Regions from separate parts of the Allobosea sp. AK1 genome, predicted to be linked through region 1. Evidence: riboswitches for the same ligand, from Rfam matches in the RefSeq annotation. Region 1 holds a riboswitch; the other holds the start of a gene.
The links. A riboswitch is a leader RNA that binds a small molecule or an ion and turns the genes downstream of it on or off. The one in region 1 is predicted to bind cobalamin.
Positions count from the first base shown of each region.

Region 2: linked by a shared signal. The riboswitch ahead of FHT98_RS14905 (TonB-dependent receptor plug domain-containing protein) and the one ahead of FHT98_RS16105 (CbtB domain-containing protein) in region 1 are both predicted to bind cobalamin.

Region 1 covers NZ_VFMG01000001.1:3,289,224-3,297,093, reverse strand. Annotated here, with positions in the region: gene FHT98_RS16130 (acyl-CoA dehydrogenase family protein) at 1-166, opposite strand, end outside; gene FHT98_RS16125 (TetR/AcrR family transcriptional regulator) at 163-783, opposite strand; gene FHT98_RS16120 (MgtC/SapB family protein) at 941-1,405, opposite strand; gene cobO (cob(I)yrinic acid a,c-diamide adenosyltransferase) at 1,503-2,111, opposite strand; gene cobU (bifunctional adenosylcobinamide kinase/adenosylcobinamide-phosphate guanylyltransferase) at 2,125-2,643, opposite strand; cobalamin riboswitch at 2,699-2,883, shown strand; gene FHT98_RS16105 (CbtB domain-containing protein) at 2,921-3,097, shown strand; gene FHT98_RS16100 (CbtA family protein) at 3,110-3,850, shown strand; gene FHT98_RS16095 (DUF1636 family protein) at 3,860-4,249, shown strand; gene cobW (cobalamin biosynthesis protein CobW) at 4,254-5,309, shown strand; gene cobN (cobaltochelatase subunit CobN) at 5,319-7,870, shown strand, end outside.
Region 2 covers NZ_VFMG01000001.1:3,026,764-3,034,633, forward strand. Annotated here, with positions in the region: gene FHT98_RS14890 (tripartite tricarboxylate transporter permease) at 1-341, shown strand, start outside; gene FHT98_RS14895 (GntR family transcriptional regulator) at 338-1,054, opposite strand; gene FHT98_RS14900 (5-formyltetrahydrofolate cyclo-ligase) at 1,318-2,055, shown strand; cobalamin riboswitch at 2,051-2,249, shown strand; gene FHT98_RS14905 (TonB-dependent receptor plug domain-containing protein) at 2,372-4,318, shown strand; gene FHT98_RS14910 (ABC transporter substrate-binding protein) at 4,315-5,172, shown strand; gene FHT98_RS14915 (FecCD family ABC transporter permease) at 5,169-6,182, shown strand; gene FHT98_RS14920 (ABC transporter ATP-binding protein) at 6,182-6,970, shown strand; gene FHT98_RS14925 (lysophospholipid acyltransferase family protein) at 7,044-7,688, shown strand; gene FHT98_RS14930 (phosphatidate cytidylyltransferase) at 7,685-7,870, shown strand, end outside.

The DNA.
Region 1 (7,870 bases):
CATGACCGCCGACCACGCTCGCCTGTCCGCGGAACCAGCCGGCGCCGAAAGCGTCGAGAATGCTGCCGAGCGCAGGGTCCGCGGCGAAAGCGTCGTAATCTGCCAGCGCCGGCGCCTGGTTCAGGACTTCGTGCGTGTCGTAGCCGTAGGCATCGAGCGTGGTCATGCGGCCTGTCCTTCTCGGGAAATCAGCGCGGCAAGGGAGAGATCGGCGAGCGCCGCCGCGATCTCGCGTCCGCGCTCGGGCGTGATCGGACGGTCCGGCGAAAGCGGACCGATCAGCGCCTCCATGAAGCCGCCGACGATCATCGCCGCAGCGGCATCGGGATCGACGGGGCGGAAGGCGCCCTGCCCTTCGCCCTCGACGACGAGCGCACGAAAAATGCCGGCGATCTCGCGGCGATAGTCCAGCCGCGTCGCATCGACGGCCGGATCGGCGGGCTCGGCGATCATCGACCAGGCGAGGCGGCGGTTGGCGAAAGCGCGGCGGGCGAAGGCTTCCACCGCAGCAGTCAGTCGCTCGGCCACGGGGGCGTCGCTCGCGGCGATCTCACGCAGCACGGCAAGCTCGCGCGAGGATACGGCCGCAACGATCTCGGCCATCAACTCGGCCTTGGAGGCGAAATAGGAATAGACGCTGCCGGTCGAGACGCCGCTGGCGGAGGCCACCGCGGCGATCGAGGTTTCCTGGAAGCCGACCTCCGAAACGATTCCGCGCGCAGCGGCGAGGATCGCCTCGCGCTTACCAGCCTTGCGCGGTTGCTTCGATTGGGTGCCAACCATCCGCGGCCTCAAAATTGAATTTGAATTCGGATTCAATTTGAAACTATGGCTTGCCGTCGTCAAGGGGCGGCCATTGGGAGATCAACGCAGCGCAGAGCAACCCGACGTCCGGGTTGCTCTGCGGACCTCGATACCGGAATCGAGCCGGCCCAAGCGGTCAGGAGGGCGGCGCGCTGCGGTGTTCGCCCGCCCCGCCACGACCGGCCAAGCGCTCGACCGAATGATCGATGGCGAGCAGGACGAGCGCGAGCAGCGTTGCCGACGCCACGATGGCATGATCGCCGAGCCCGGCGGCGCAACCGAGCGCGGCGGTGACCCATATCGCTGCGGCCGTAGTCAGGCCCGTCGGCGTCGAATGGCCCCGGCGCAGGACGATGACGCCCGCACCCAGGAAACCGATTCCGGTGAGCAGCCCTTGGACGACGCGGCTGGCGGCATCCGCCTCATGCGGTTCGCTGAAGATCGTCACGGCAGCGGCCGTGCCCAATCCGACCAGACCGAAGGTGCGGATTCCTGCCGCCCGCTGCTTGTTGGTCCGCTCCCAGCCGACGACGATGCCGGCAGCCATCCCTGCCAGCAGCCTGAGCAGGAGATCCAGCTCTCCCCACAGAAAACCACTCATGGCCCACCCCCGAAAACGATGATCGAGGGCAAGAACGCATGAGAACCGCTCGCGTTCGTTCCGTTGCGGAGAGCCGGCAGCCAGTGAGATATCGCTTTTAGAACTCGATGCCTTCCTGCGCCTTCACGCCGGCAGCAAAATGATGCTTCACAAGCGTCATCTCGGTGACGAGATCGGCTACCTCGATCAGCTCCGGCTTGGCGTTGCGGCCGGTGACGACGATGTGCAGGTCCGGCCGGCGCGCCGCCAGCGTCGTCACGACCTCGGCCAGCGGCAGATAGTCGTAGCGCAGGGCGATGTTCAGCTCGTCCAGCACCAGCAGCCTGATCCCGGGATCGGCCATCAACCCCTTCGCCTTGGCGAAGGCGCGTTCGGCGGCGGCGATGTCACGAGCCTTGTCCTGCGTCTCCCAGGTGAAGCCCTCGCCCATGCTGTGCCAGCTCACCTGATCGCCGAAGGCTTCGAGCGCCTTGCGCTCGCCGGTCGACCAGGCGCCCTTGATGAACTGCACCACGCCGATCCGCCAGCCATGGCCGAGCGCCCGCAGGATCAGTCCGAAAGCCGCCGTCGACTTGCCCTTGCCGGGGCCGGTATTGACGATCAGCAGCCCCTTCTCGAGCGTCTTGGAGGCGACCTCGGCGTCCTGTACCGCCTTGCGCTTCTCCATCTTCGCCTTGTGGCGGGCGGCGTCTTCGGTGTTGGTCATTATCTAATCCGCATCATTTCACGCGCATCGGCAATCCGGCCACCATGAAGACCACGCTGGCCGCACGCGCCGCAAGCGCCTGATGCAGGCGCCCGGCCTCGTCGCGAAAGCGGCGGGCGAGCGCGTTCTCCGGCACGATGCCGAGCCCGACCTCGTTGCCGACCAGGACGAGCGGGGCGGAAACGTGCTCGCAAGCGGCGATCAGAACTTCGCGCGCAGCGGCCGTGTCGCGCTCCGCAAGGATGAGGTTGGTCAGCCAGAGTGTCAGGCAATCGACCAGAACCGGCCGGCCCGCCGGCTGGGCGGCGATCGCCTCGGCTAGGTCGAGCGGCGCATCGACCGTCTGCCAGCCGGCCGAGCGGCGGGCGCGATGCTCGGCGATGCGCGCGCGCATCTCGTCGTCATAAGCCTGGGCGGTGGCGATATAGCTCCAGGGCGCTGGACAAGCCTCGATCAGCGCCTCGGCATGGCGGCTCTTGCCGGAGCGGGCACCGCCGAGGACGAGGGTGAGGTGGGAAATTTCGTTCGGCATCGTGGAAGCAGGGTTCAAAAGACCATCCTGCATTGCACAGCGGCACGGCGAAGGCTAATGATCGTCGCTGACGGTGCCTCCGCGAGGAGGTGAAAAGGGAACGCGGTGCGAGACCGCGGCTGCCCCCGCAACTGTAAGCGGATGTCCTTCGCCATCGGCCACTGGAGCGCTCGCTCCGGGAAGGCGGCAAGGGACGCGAAGTCCGTGAGCCAGGAGACCTGCCGTCAACCCGCAGAGATCCAACCGGCTGCCGGCGGGGCGGCCACGGAGAACGCATATGAACACCGTTTCGGTTTCCACCCCCACACTCAGCGTTTCGGAACGCGTCAAGGCGGTCGCAGCCGCGCTCGTGATCGGCGTCGCGCTGATCTACACGACCGGCTTCGCGGCCTCGACCAATGTCCACAACGCCGCGCACGACACCCGTCACGGCCTCGCCTTTCCCTGCCACTGAGGGAAAGCATCCATGATCACGCGTGTTCTCACGGTCAGCATTCTGGCCGGGCTTCTGGCTGGCTTGATCGTCGCCGCCTTGCAGCATGTCACCACCACCCCGCTGATCCTCAAGGCCGAGACCTATGAGGCGGCGCTGGCGCTGAAAGCGCCGACGCTCGCCGCGTTCGACGGCGAGGCGAAACTCATCCTCGCGCATGGCCCGGCCGGCGACGCCCCCGGCCACGACCATGCCGAATGGAAGCCGCAAGACGGCTTCCAGCGCACCCTCTTCACCGGCGCGGTGACGATCGCGACCGCGATCGGCTTCGCGGCGCTGTTGCTCGCGGGCATGATCGCGGCGGGCGACAGGATCGACCAGCGCAGCGCCCTCGTCTGGGGGGCCTGTGGCTTCCTGGCGTTGGGGCTCGCGCCGGCGATGGGGCTCGCGCCGGAGTTGCCGGGGGCAGCCTCGGCCGCGCTGGAGCAACGCCAGCTCTGGTGGCTCTGGACCGCCATCGCCACCGGGGTCGGGCTGTTCCTGTTCCTGCGCTTCGATCAGCCCTGGCTGAAGCTCGTGGCGATCGTCCTGATCCTGCTCCCGCATGTCGTCGGTGCGCCGCATCCGGCCGCGCCGGAGAGCAAGGTTCCGGCCGAGGTCGCCGCCCATTTCGCGGCGCTCTCGCTCGGCATCCAGGCCGCGCTCTGGCTCGTCACCGCCTTCATGGTCGGCGTGCTCTGGCCACGGGCGACCCGCCGGGCCGCCGAAGCCTGAAAGCAAGCCATGTCCGAGGGCGACCTCACCATTCATGTCTGCACGGCCTGCCGCCGTGCCCGCGCCGATCTCCCGGAGGGTTACGACCAGCCGGGTCTGGCACTGGCCGAGCGCCTCGCCGCACAGCTCAAAGCCAAGGGCAGCACGATCCCCGTGCTGCCCGTCGAGTGCCTCTGCGTCTGCAAGCGGCCCTGCACCATCGCGCTCAGCGCCGACGGCAAATGGACCTATCTGATCGGCGATCTCGACACCGACACCCATCTCGACGAGATCGTCGGCGCGGCGGAGGCCTATGCCGCCAGCGCCAACGGCATCGTTCCCTGGAAAGAGCGGCCGCAGTCCTTCCGCAAGGGCGTGGTCGCACGCGTGCCGCCTCTGCCGGCGCGCCAGCAAGGATGACATCATGAACGCTCCGCAGACCGCCAATCTCGGCAAGACGCCTTGCACCATCATCACCGGCTTCCTCGGCGCCGGTAAGACGACGCTGGTGCGCCATCTCCTCGAGAATGCGCAGGGCAAGAAGCTCGCCGTGCTCGTCAACGAATTCGGCGATCTCGGCTTCGACGGCGAATTCCTCAAGGGCTGCGGCATCGCCGGCTGCAGCGACGAGGACGTGGTCGAATTGCCGAACGGCTGCATCTGCTGCACCGTCGCCGACGATTTCGTGCCGGCGCTTGAGAAGCTGCTGAACCGGCCCAACCCGCCCGAGCATATCCTGATCGAGACCTCGGGCCTCGCTTTGCCGAAGCCGCTGGTGCAGGCCTTCAACTGGCCGGCGATCCGCTCGCGCGTCACGGTCGACGGCGTCATCGCCGTGGTCGATGGCCCGGCCGTGGCCGAGGGCCAGTTCGCCGATGATCCGGAGGCACTCGCGGCGCAGAAGGCTGCCGACGCCTCGGTCGAGCACGACAACCCGCTGGAGGAGGTGTTCGAGGACCAGATCCTCTGCGCCGACCTCATCCTGCTCAACAAGAGCGACCTCGTCGACGAGGCCCGCCGGGCGCGGGTCAAGGCCGAGATCGCCGAACACCTGCCCAAGGCGATCAAGATCGTCGAGACCGCCCATGGCAAGGTCGAGCCGACGCTGATCGTCGGCCTCGGCGCGGCTGCCGAGAGCGATCTCGCCGCCCGCCCCTCGCATCACGGCGAGGGCGAGCACGACCACGACCATGACGATTTCGACTCAGTCGCCCTGCCGCTGCCGGCCGGGCTCACCCCGGAAGACCTCACAGCGCGCGTTGCCAAGGCCGCCGAGGCCGAGGGCGTGCTGCGGCTCAAGGGCTTCACAGCCGTACCGGGCAAGCCGATGCGCCTCGTCGTGCAGGGCGTCGGCCGCCGCGTCGGTCATCATTTCGACCGGGCCTGGGGTGCGAGCGAGCCGCGCGACGGCCGCCTCACCGTTATCGGGCTCAAGGGCTTCGATCTCAAGGCCGTGGAAGCGGCTCTCGCGGGGGCGTAACATCGGCCGATGCACCTCCTCCCGACCAGCGAGATCAGGCTCGACGACGGCGCGGACGCCGTCGATCTCGCCCTGCCACCGGGAGATGTGCTCGTTCTGTCCTTCACCGACAGCGACCTCTCGGCGCTGGCGGTGGCGGCAGGTGACAGCAACCTGTCGGTGCGGCTCGCGCCGCTCCGACGCCTGAAGCATCCCCTCTCGGTCGATTTCCTGATCGAGAAGACGGTTGCGCAATGCCGCTTCGTGCTGCTGCGCTGCCTCGGCGGGCTCGATTACTGGCGCTACGGCATCGAGCAGCTCGGCGCGGCTTGCCGCGAGCGCGGCATTCCGCTTGCGATCCTGCCCGGCGACGAGCGCGACGACCCGCGCCTCGGCGAGCATGCGACGGTGCCGGCGGATTTCGCAGCCGAACTGCTGGCCTATTTCCAGGCTGGCGGCGGCGCCGCGAACATGCGGCGGCTGCTCGGGCTGATCGAGCGATACCTGGCCGCGTCGCACGACGCGCAGGACCTCGCTCCGCTCACGCTGCCCTCCTTCTTCGCGCTCAGCCGCAACGGCACGCCCCTGCCCTGGCGCGAAGCGCTCGCCGCCCTTTCCGCCGACAAGCCGCTCGTCCCGGTCCTGCAATATCGCTCCGGCGTCGCGGCCGGCGATACCGCCATGGGCGAGGCGGTCGCCGCCGCCCTCGCCGCCCGCGATCTCGCCCCCCTCCCGCTCGCGCTGACCAGCCTGAAAGACCCGTCGGCCACGGCCGAACTCGCGGCGCTGATCGCAATACGCAAGCCGGCTCTGATCGTCACCACCACCGCCTTTTCCGCGCGTGGAGGTGCCGATTTCGTGCTCGACGGCGCCGATTGCCCGATCCTGCAAGCCGTGCCGGTCGGCAGCCCGCGCGAAGCCTGGGACGCCTCGCCGCGCGGGCTTTCCGCCGCCGATCTCGCCATGCAGGTGGCACTCCCCGAATTCGACGGACGCATCGGCGCCGTGCCGGTCGCCTTCAAGGCCGAGGAGACCGACCCGGCGACCGGCCTGTCCATCCGCCGGCTCGTACCGGATGCCGACGGCATCGCGGCACTGGCCGATCTGGCTAATGGCTGGATCGCGCTGGCTCGGAAACCCGCCGCCGAACGCCGGCTCGCGCTGGTGATGTCGGATTATCCCGCACGCGGCGGCCGGGCCGGCTTCGCCGTCGGTCTCGACACGCCCGCAAGCGTGATCGCGATCAGGGGCTTGCTGGCGGACGCGGGGTATGAGGTTGGCTCGTCCACCAACACCCCCTCGCCGGTCATCCCGGGCGACCAAGGGGAGACCCGGGATCCATGCCTGAGCCTTTCCGAGCGGCGTTCCGGCGTGGATCCCGGATCGGCGCCGCTGACGCGGCTTGTCCGGGATGACGATGAGGGACTGACAGAGGGGGCCTTGCTGATGGCCTCGCTCACCGCGGGCCCTGCAAGCCTGAGCCTCCCGCTTGCGACCTATCGCGACTGGCTCGCGACCATCCCCGCCCTAGCGCGCGACGCCCTCGCCGCCAGCCACGACGAGCCCGAGACCGACCCGGCTTGCCGCAATGGCGCCTTCCATTTCCGCGCCGCGCGCTATGGCCACCTCACCGTCGCCTTGCAGCCGCCACGCGACGCCACGCCCGACCGCAAGGCGCGCTATCACGACCCCGACGCCCCGCCTGGCCACGGCTATCTCGCCTTCTATCTCGCGCTCCGCCAATCCGAAGCCATCGATGCCCTGATCCATCTGGGCACGCACGGAACCATGGAATGGCTGCCGGGCAAGGCGGTCGCGCTTTCCGCCACATGCTGGCCACGGCTCGCGGTCGGCGGGCTCCCGGTGATCTACCCTTATGTCGTCGATGACCCCGGCGAGGCCGCGCCGGCCAAGCGCCGGCTCTCGGCCATCACGCTCGGCCATCTGCCGCCGCCTTTGGCTGAAACGGAAACCGCGGGCGAGACAGGCCTGCTACGTGACCTCGTCGAGGAATTCTCGCAGGCGCAGGTGCTCGATCCACGCCGCGCGGATATCGTCGCAGCCGAAATCCGCTCCCGCGCCGAAGCGGCCGGGCTCGCGGCCTCCTGCGGTGTTGCTGATGATACCGAGATGAACGAGGCGCTGACGCGGCTCGACGCGCATCTCTGCGACATCGCCGAACTGCCCTTCCGCAACGGTCTGCACATTTTCGGGCAATCCGAGAGCGACCCGGGTTCAGCCCGCAACGAACGTGAAAATCTGCTGCGCGCCCTCGACGGCCGCTTCGTCGTACCCGGCCCCGCAGGTTCGCCGCATCGAGGCCGGCCGGACGTGCTGCCCACCGGGCGCAATCTCTCGACGCTCGACCCCAGGGCGATCCCGACGCGTGCTGCCACCCGGCTCGGCCTGCTCGCGGCACAGGCGGTGGTCTCGCGCCATCTGCAGGATCATGGCGATTACCCGCGCCGGATCGTCATGGACCTCTGGGCCTCGCCGACGCTCCGCTCGGGCGGCGAGGATATCGCCCACGCGCTCGCCCTGATGGGCGTCGAGCCGCTCTGGGACAACGCGTCGACCCGCGT
Region 2 (7,870 bases), 260 kb from region 1:
TCGTCTTCGCGATGGTCGGCGTCTGGGGCCTGTCGACCTCCTGGATGGACCTGGCGTTGATGTGCGGGCTTGGCCTCGTCGGCTATGTCGCGCGCGTCCATGATTTCCCGATCGCGCCGGCCCTGATCGGGCTGATCCTCGGCCCGCAGGCGGAAATCCAGCTCCGGCGTGCGCTCGCCGTCAGCCAGAACGACTGGAGCGTCCTGGTCGGCACGCCGATCGCGGCGACACTGCTTGCGGTCGCGGCGCTGGTGCTGATCGTACCGCCCGTGCTCGCGCGCCTGCGCCGACGCGCCAGTGCCGAAGAAGAGCCGGCGACCTCTGCGGGCCGAGCAGGTTAGCGCTTCGCTCCGGTCCGGCGCTTGCCTGGCTTGGTACCGACATTCGCGGCCAGCGCGGCTTGCAGCGCCATGCGGGCGGCACGGATATGGCGCCGCATCAGGATTTCCGCGAGCTCGCCGTCGCGATGGCTGATCGCCTCGGTGATCCGCATATGCTCGCGCCAGGCCTCGCGGCCGCGGCCCGGCACGGTCGAATGCAGGCGCCGGCACAGGCGCAGGCGCGGGTAGAACTGCTCGCAGAGCAGTTCGGCCAGGATCGGGTTGCCGCTGCCCTTCGCGATCCGGCGGTGGAAATCGGCCTCCGGCTCGTCCTGAAGATAGGCGCCCATCGGGTTGCGCTCGATACCGTCGCGATGCCCCCGGACCAGGGCATCGAGCGCCGCGATCTCGGTTTCGCTCATGCTCTCGGCCGCGAGGCGGGCGGCCATGCCCTCTGTCGCCTCGCGCACGTCGAGCAGGGCGAGGAACTCGGCGGCGCTCGGCTCGGCGACGCGCGCGCCCTGGTTGGCGACATAGGTGACGAGCCCGCGTTCCTGCAGCCGCCGGATGGCTTCGCGGACCGGTGCGCGGCTGACACCGAAGCGGCGGGCGATGGCCGGTTCGCTCAGTTTCTCGCCGGGCGCGATCTCCCCGGAAATGATGGCCGAGGAGAGATCGTCGTAGAGTTTTACGGTGACGCCCACGCTCGCGGGGGGCGGTGTCTCGGCCAGCATCGAGCGGGTGCCTATCTGCTTCTGATCCCGGCAGCATAGAGCATTTCCGTTTCCGATGGGTACCGGAGGTGCCGGCGAATTCGGTGTTTCTGAGTGGCCTTCATCGAAGGTTGCCATATTCGATCAACCCTGAATTCGGTTGATTGCATGACCTGTCTGCGCAGAATGCTCATGCGCCGCGGCTCCGATGTCCGGACCTTCGCGCGCCGCCTCGCTCGCGCCGAGGGTGGCTGGCGCGTTGTGGCGACGGAGGCCGGAAACCGATGGGCAAGGGCGACGACGATCTGAATGATTATGCCTCGCCGGCCTGCCTGCTGCATGAGGTCGATCCGGCCTATTCCGGGTTGACGCCGCCGTCGCGAAATGTCGGGGAGAACCTGCCCGAGCCGAGCCTGATGGAATGGCGGCGGTCCGAGCGAGCGCGCTTGATCGCAGCCCGCCTGGCGATGTCGGCGCGCACGCGAAACGCGCTTGCGCGTCGGATCGCCGGTCATCTCGACGCCCTGATCGGCGATCCCGCCGGCGTCCTCGTCAGCGGCTACTGGCCGTTCCGCGGCGAGCCGGACCTGCGCGACTGGTTCCGCGATCTGCGCGAGCGCCGCGGTCTGGCTGCCTTGCCGGTCGTAGTCGAGCGCGGCAAGCCCCTGCTGTTCCGGCTCTGGCGCAAGGGCGAGCGTCTGGAGCGCGGCGTCTGGAACATCCCCGGGCCGGCCGCGGGCGAACCGGTCTTCCCGCGGATCGTCATCGCGCCCCTGGTCGGCTTCGACGCGCAGGGCTACCGGCTGGGCTATGGCGGCGGCTTCTTCGACCGCACGCTTGCCGCCCTGCCGTCCGCCACGATCGCGGTCGGGGTCGGCTACGAGATGGCGGAGATGCCGACGATCCACCCGCATGGCTTCGACATCCCGATGCGCCATATCGTGACGGAAAACGGCATCAGGTCCCACGGCGGAAAGCGGGATCGAGAGCCTCCGTTTGACGCCGGCCCGATCTCCCCATAAGCCTGAGCGCGACGGTTCCCTCACGGGATCAAAAGGGAACGCGGTGCGGGTGGCGAGCCACCCCATGCCGCGGCTGCCCCCGCAACTGTAAGCGGCGAGCCTTTCGCCATACGCCACTGGGGCCTCGGACCTGGGAAGGCGGCGAAAGGCAACGACCCGCGAGCCAGGAGACCTGCCGTCAGCCGTGGTCACACGCGGACACGTTCGGCCGGGGTGCGCCGATCGCTGATTCGACCGTTCGCCGTCTATCGTACGGCTGATGGGAGATCGCGTTCGCGGTGACGTGCCACTGACGTCAACGCCCGAGGTCTCCATCGTGAACGTCTTCCTTCCGGCCGCCGGACGCGGCCGCCTGCTGCTCTCCGTGTCCTGTCTGACCATTGCCGGCGCTGCAGCCCCGGCTTTCGCCCAGAACGCTCCCGCCACGATGGCGCTCGACGAGATCGTCGTCAGCGCCACGGGAACGCCGACGCCTGCCCGCGAAGTCGCGAGCGCCGTCACCGTCATCACCGCCAGGAATATCGAACAGCAGCAGCGCCGCACCTTGCCGCAGGCACTCGCCGCCGTGCCCGGTCTCAACATCGTGCAGACCGGTGGGCCGGGCGGCCTGACCTCGGTTTTCATGCGCGGCACCAACTCGAACCACGTCAAGGTGCTGATCGACGGCATCGAGGCCAACGATCCTTCAGCCCCGAACCGCTCCTTCGATTTCGGCTCGATGCTGACCGAGGATATCGAGCGCATCGAGGTTTTGCGCGGTCCCCAGAGCGGCCTCTATGGCGCGAATGCGCTGGGCGGCGTGATCTCCGTGACCACGAAGCGCGGCGAGGGACCACCGAAGATGACGGCGCGCGTCGAAGGCGGGTCGCACGGCAGCTTCAACCAGTCCCTCGGCTTCAGCGGCGGCGATGCGCGCTTCAACTACGCCTTCAACGCCAGCCATTTCCGCGCCGACGGAACCGAGGTGACGCCGCCGAACCTCGTGCCACCCGGCCGCCGGATCAACCCGAACATCTTCGACAATTACAGTTATTCAGGACGCCTCGGCTTTGCGCTCACCGACACGCTGACGCTGAACTGGGTCGGTCGCTATCAGGACGGCCAGTTGCGCTATACCGGCGACACTGGCTTCCCGAGCAAGCCCTCGCCCTATCGCTCCCTGCAGAACTATGCGCAGGCCTTCACCCGTGGCGAGGTAGTCTGGGACCCGCTCGCCGGGCGCTTCGTCAACACCTTCGGCGTCTCCTATTCGCGCCAGGACAGGGGAACGCGGACGGCGTCCGCCACGACCGGCCTGCTCGGCCTGCCCAATCAGAGCCTCGGCGAGCGCACCAAGCTCGACTGGCGCGGCAATCTCGAGATCACCAAGGGCCACAACCTGATCATGGGCCTGCAATATGAGCGCGAGCGTCTGGACACGACGAACCTCATCGCCTCGAACGGCAACAAGGCCGCCTGGCTCGAATACCAGGGCAATATCGAGGATCGCTATTTCCTGGCGGCCAATATCCGCCGCGACCATGACGACAGCTATGGTGGCCATACGACGTACCGCATCGCGCCGGCCGTCATCATTCCCGGCACGGAAACCAAGCTGAAGGCGAGCTACGGCACCGGCTTCAAGGCGCCGACGCTGAGCGAGCTCTTCATCGATTACCGCCCCGGCTACAACTTCTTCGGCAATCCGAACCTGAAGCCGGAGGAAAGCCGCGGCTGGGATATCGGCTTCGAGCAGCCGCTCTTCGACAAGCGCCTGCAATTCGGCGCGACCTGGTTCCAGAATGACATCGACAACCTGATCGTCACCAATGTCACGCGCGATTCCTACGCCAATATCGGCAAGGCCAGAACGAAGGGCGTCGAGGCCTTCGCCGCGCTGGAAATCTCGCCCCAGTTCCGCATCCGCGCCGACTATACCTTCACCCTCGCCAGGGACGAGATCGCCCGGCAGGAACTGCTGCGTCGGCCGCGCCACAAGGCGAGCGCGACCGCGACCTGGACGCCAACCGACAGGCTCAGCCTCTCGGCGACGCTGATCCATATCGGCTCCTGGGTCGACGGCAATCGCGACTTCTCGGTCCCGCGCATGCGCGGGAAGGGGGCGACGCTGGTCAACCTCGCCGCTGAGTACAAGGCGACCGACAAGGTGACGGTGTTCGGGCGGGTCGATAACCTCTTCGACAAGCGCTGGGAGAATCCGGTCGGCTTCCTCGTGCCGGGCCTCAGCGTCTTCGGCGGTATCAAGGTGGCCATCGGCGGATGAACCGGCCTCTCGTCCTGCGTCGTCTATGCGGCGTGTGCCTCTCCATCGCGCTCTCGGGCGCGGTGGCATCGGCCGCATCTGCGGTCGAGCGCCCGGCCCGCATCGTCTCGCTCAACATGTGCACGGACGAGCTCGTCCTGCGCCTGGCCGATCCCGAGCGGATTGCTTCGGTGACATGGCTGTCGCAGGACCCGCGCAACGCCAACATGGCGGGCGCCGCCCGCCTGATACCGGCCAATCACGGGCTTGCCGAGGAAGTCTTGGGCTTTCACCCCGATCTCGTCGTCGCCGGCGCCTATACGACGCGCGCCACGGTTTCGCTGCTCGGGCGGGTCGGCGTCGGCGTCAGGGAATTCGGCGTTCCCCGCAATCTCGCGGAGATGAAGGCGCAGATCACCGAGATGGCCGATGTTCTCGGTGAGCCCGCCCGCGGGCAGGCCTTGCTCGCGGGGATCGAGCGGCGCTTGCAGGCCCTGGCCGCTCGGCGTGTCGAGCGGCCGTTGCGGGCGATCGTGCTGCGTCCCAGCGGCTTCACGGTCGGCCGCGGCTCGCTCGTCGACGAGATCCTGACCCGCGCGGGCCTCGTCAATATCGCGGCCGAGCTGGGCGTCGAGAGCTATGGCCAGATCGCGCTCGAAACCGTGGCGCTCGGCGGTGCCGAAATCCTGATCCTGAACGAGACGCCGGACGGCCCGCCGTCTCTGGCGCACGAGATCCTGCACCATCCGGTGATCGATCGGCTTGGCGACCGGCTGAAGCTCGTCGCTCTGCCGTCGCGGCTCTGGACCTGCGCCGGCCCGAGCGTGCTCGACGCGATCGAATTGCTGGTGCGTGCCGTGGAGGAGAAGCCATGACGCCGGACGCTTCGCCTGGCATCAGGCCGGCGCCGCTGCTGGGATTGCTTGCCCTCGCCACTCTGGCGATGACCGCGATCTCCATGGCCGTCGGCTATGCACCATTGGCGCTCGGCCCGGCGGTGACGGACCTCCTCGCGGGGCAAAAGAGCCTGCCGGCGCTCGTGCTTTATGAATTGCGTCTGCCGCGCGCCCTGCTCGGCGCCCTCGTCGGTTTCAGCCTCGGCATGGCCGGCGCGGCGATGCAGGGGCTGCTGCGCAACCCGCTGGCCGAGCCCGGCGTGATCGGCATCTCCAGCGCGGCGGCCTTCGGTGCCGTCCTCACCTTCTATAGCGGGCTCTCCGCCAGCCTTGCGCTCGCCCTGCCGCTCGGCGGCATCGCGGGAGCACTCGTAGCGACCGTGACCCTCTTCATCCTGCTTGGCCGTGGCGCCAGCACGACCACGCTGATCCTCGCAGGTGTGGCGCTGAACAGCTTCGCGGGCGCCGCGACCGCGCTCGCCCTGAACCTGGCGCCCAATCCTTATGCGGCGCTGGAAATCGTCTTCTGGCTGATGGGCTCGCTGGCGGACCGCAGCATGAACCATGTCGCGCTCGCGCTGCCATTGATGCTGATCGGCTGGGTTTTGCTGGCCTCGACGGCGCCGGCGCTCGATGCGCTGAGCCTCGGCGAGGACACGGCGGCCAGCCTCGGCTTCGATCTCGGCTGGTTGCGGGCGCGGTTGATTGGTGGGGCGGCTCTCGCGGTCGGCAGCGCGGTTGCCGTGACCGGCGCGATCGGCTTCGTCGGGCTCGTCGTGCCGCATCTCTTGCGCCCGCTGGTCGGTCATCGGCCGGGCCGGTTGCTTGTTGCGAGCGGCTTCGGCGGCGCCATCCTCGTGCTGGCGGCCGATATCGGCGTCCGGCTCATGCCGGTCCGACCGGAACTCAAGCTCGGCGTGGTCACCGCGCTGATCGGCGCGCCCTTCCTCTTCGCGCTGGTGCAGCGCCTGCGCCGGGAGGCCTTGTGATGGCGATCACGGCGTCCGGCATCACGGTTTCGCTCGGCGGCAAGCCGATCCTGCACGAGGTCGATGCCCAGGTCCGGCCGGGCGAGGTGCTCGGTCTGATCGGTCCCAACGGCGCCGGCAAGACGACCTTGCTGCGGGTGCTGGCCGCACTGCTCACGCCAGACTGTGGCGGCGTCGATTACGACGGCGCCTCGGCGCGCGCGCTGGGGCGAGCGGCACTGGCGCGGCGCATCGCTTTTCTGGCCCAAGGCGGTGAGGCGCCGGGGGCGCTTTCCGTCGAGGCTTTGGTCGGGCTCGGCCGCTTGCCGCATCGCCGCCCCTTCGCCGAGTCGGGGGATGCGGATCGACAGGCGATCGCGCGGGCATTGGCGCTTTGCGACGTCACCGGCTTTGCCGGTCGCGCTGTCGGCACGCTCTCGGGCGGGGAGCGTCGTCGCGTCCTGCTGGCGCGGGCGCTCGCGGTGGAGGCGCCTTATCTCCTCGCGGACGAGCCTCTGGCAGGGCTCGACCCTCAGCACCAGCTCGACACCTTGCAACTGCTACGCAGGATCAGCCGTGAGGGCAGCGGAGTGGTCGTCGTGCTGCACGATCTGACGCTCGCGGGCCGCTTCTGCGACCGGCTCCTGCTGCTCGATCACGGTCGCCGGGTCGCCGACGGAGCGCCGGCGGACGTCCTCGACGATGATCGGCTCGCACAGGTCTTCGGCATTCACGCCTTGCGCAGCTCCCAGGCCGGCGAGTCCTTCCTGCTGCCCTGGCGGACGCTCAACAATGAAAATGCGCCTTGAAGGGTGCCGATATCGACAGGACTCCAAACAGGCGCTACCTCCACTGCACGGCTAACGGGGGCGGGACCGGGGAATGCGTGGGGCAGGGGCAGGGGCAGGACTGGCTGGCGCGCTCATTCTCTTCTTCGCCCGCTTCATCACGGCCGTGCGCGGCCGTTGGGCGGGCGTCGAACCCACCGACGAGCAGCGGATCTACTTCGCCAACCATGCCAGCCATGGCGATTTCGTCCTGATCTGGACCGTGCTGCCGCGGCGCATGCGCTTCACGACCCGGCCGGTCGCCGGGAGCGACTACTGGCTGAAAGGCAGGTTGCGACGCTTCATCGGGTGCGACGTCTTCAATGCCGTGCTGATCGATCGCGATCGCGGCAGCCGAACGAGCGACCCAGTCGCGCAGATGACCGAGGCGCTCGACGCCGGCTCCTCGCTGATCGTCTTCCCGGAAGGCACGCGCAACACCACCGATGCCCGCCTGTTGCCGTTCAAGAGCGGCCTGTTCCATCTGGCGCAGGCGCGGCCGGACGTAGCGCTCGTGCCGGCCTGGATCGACAATCTCAACCGCGTCATGCCCAAGGGCGAATTCGTGCCGATCCCGCTGATCTGCACCGTCACCTTCGGCGCGCCGCTGCGCCTCACTGAGGGCGAGACCAAGCAGGATTTCCTGGCGCGGGCGGAAGCCGCTTTGCTCGCCCTGTCCCCGAAGGCGAACGCGTCATGACCATGCCGCATCCCGATCTGGTGGCCGTGCTCGCCGGCATCCTCGGCGTCCTCGTCCTCGCCTCCACCATCGGCTTCGTGCTGCAGCGCAAGCTCTCGCCCGATGGCTCCAATGCCGTGGTCGAGAATCTGAACGACCGCATCCGGGCCTGGTGGATCATGGTCGTGCTGATGGGGCTCGCG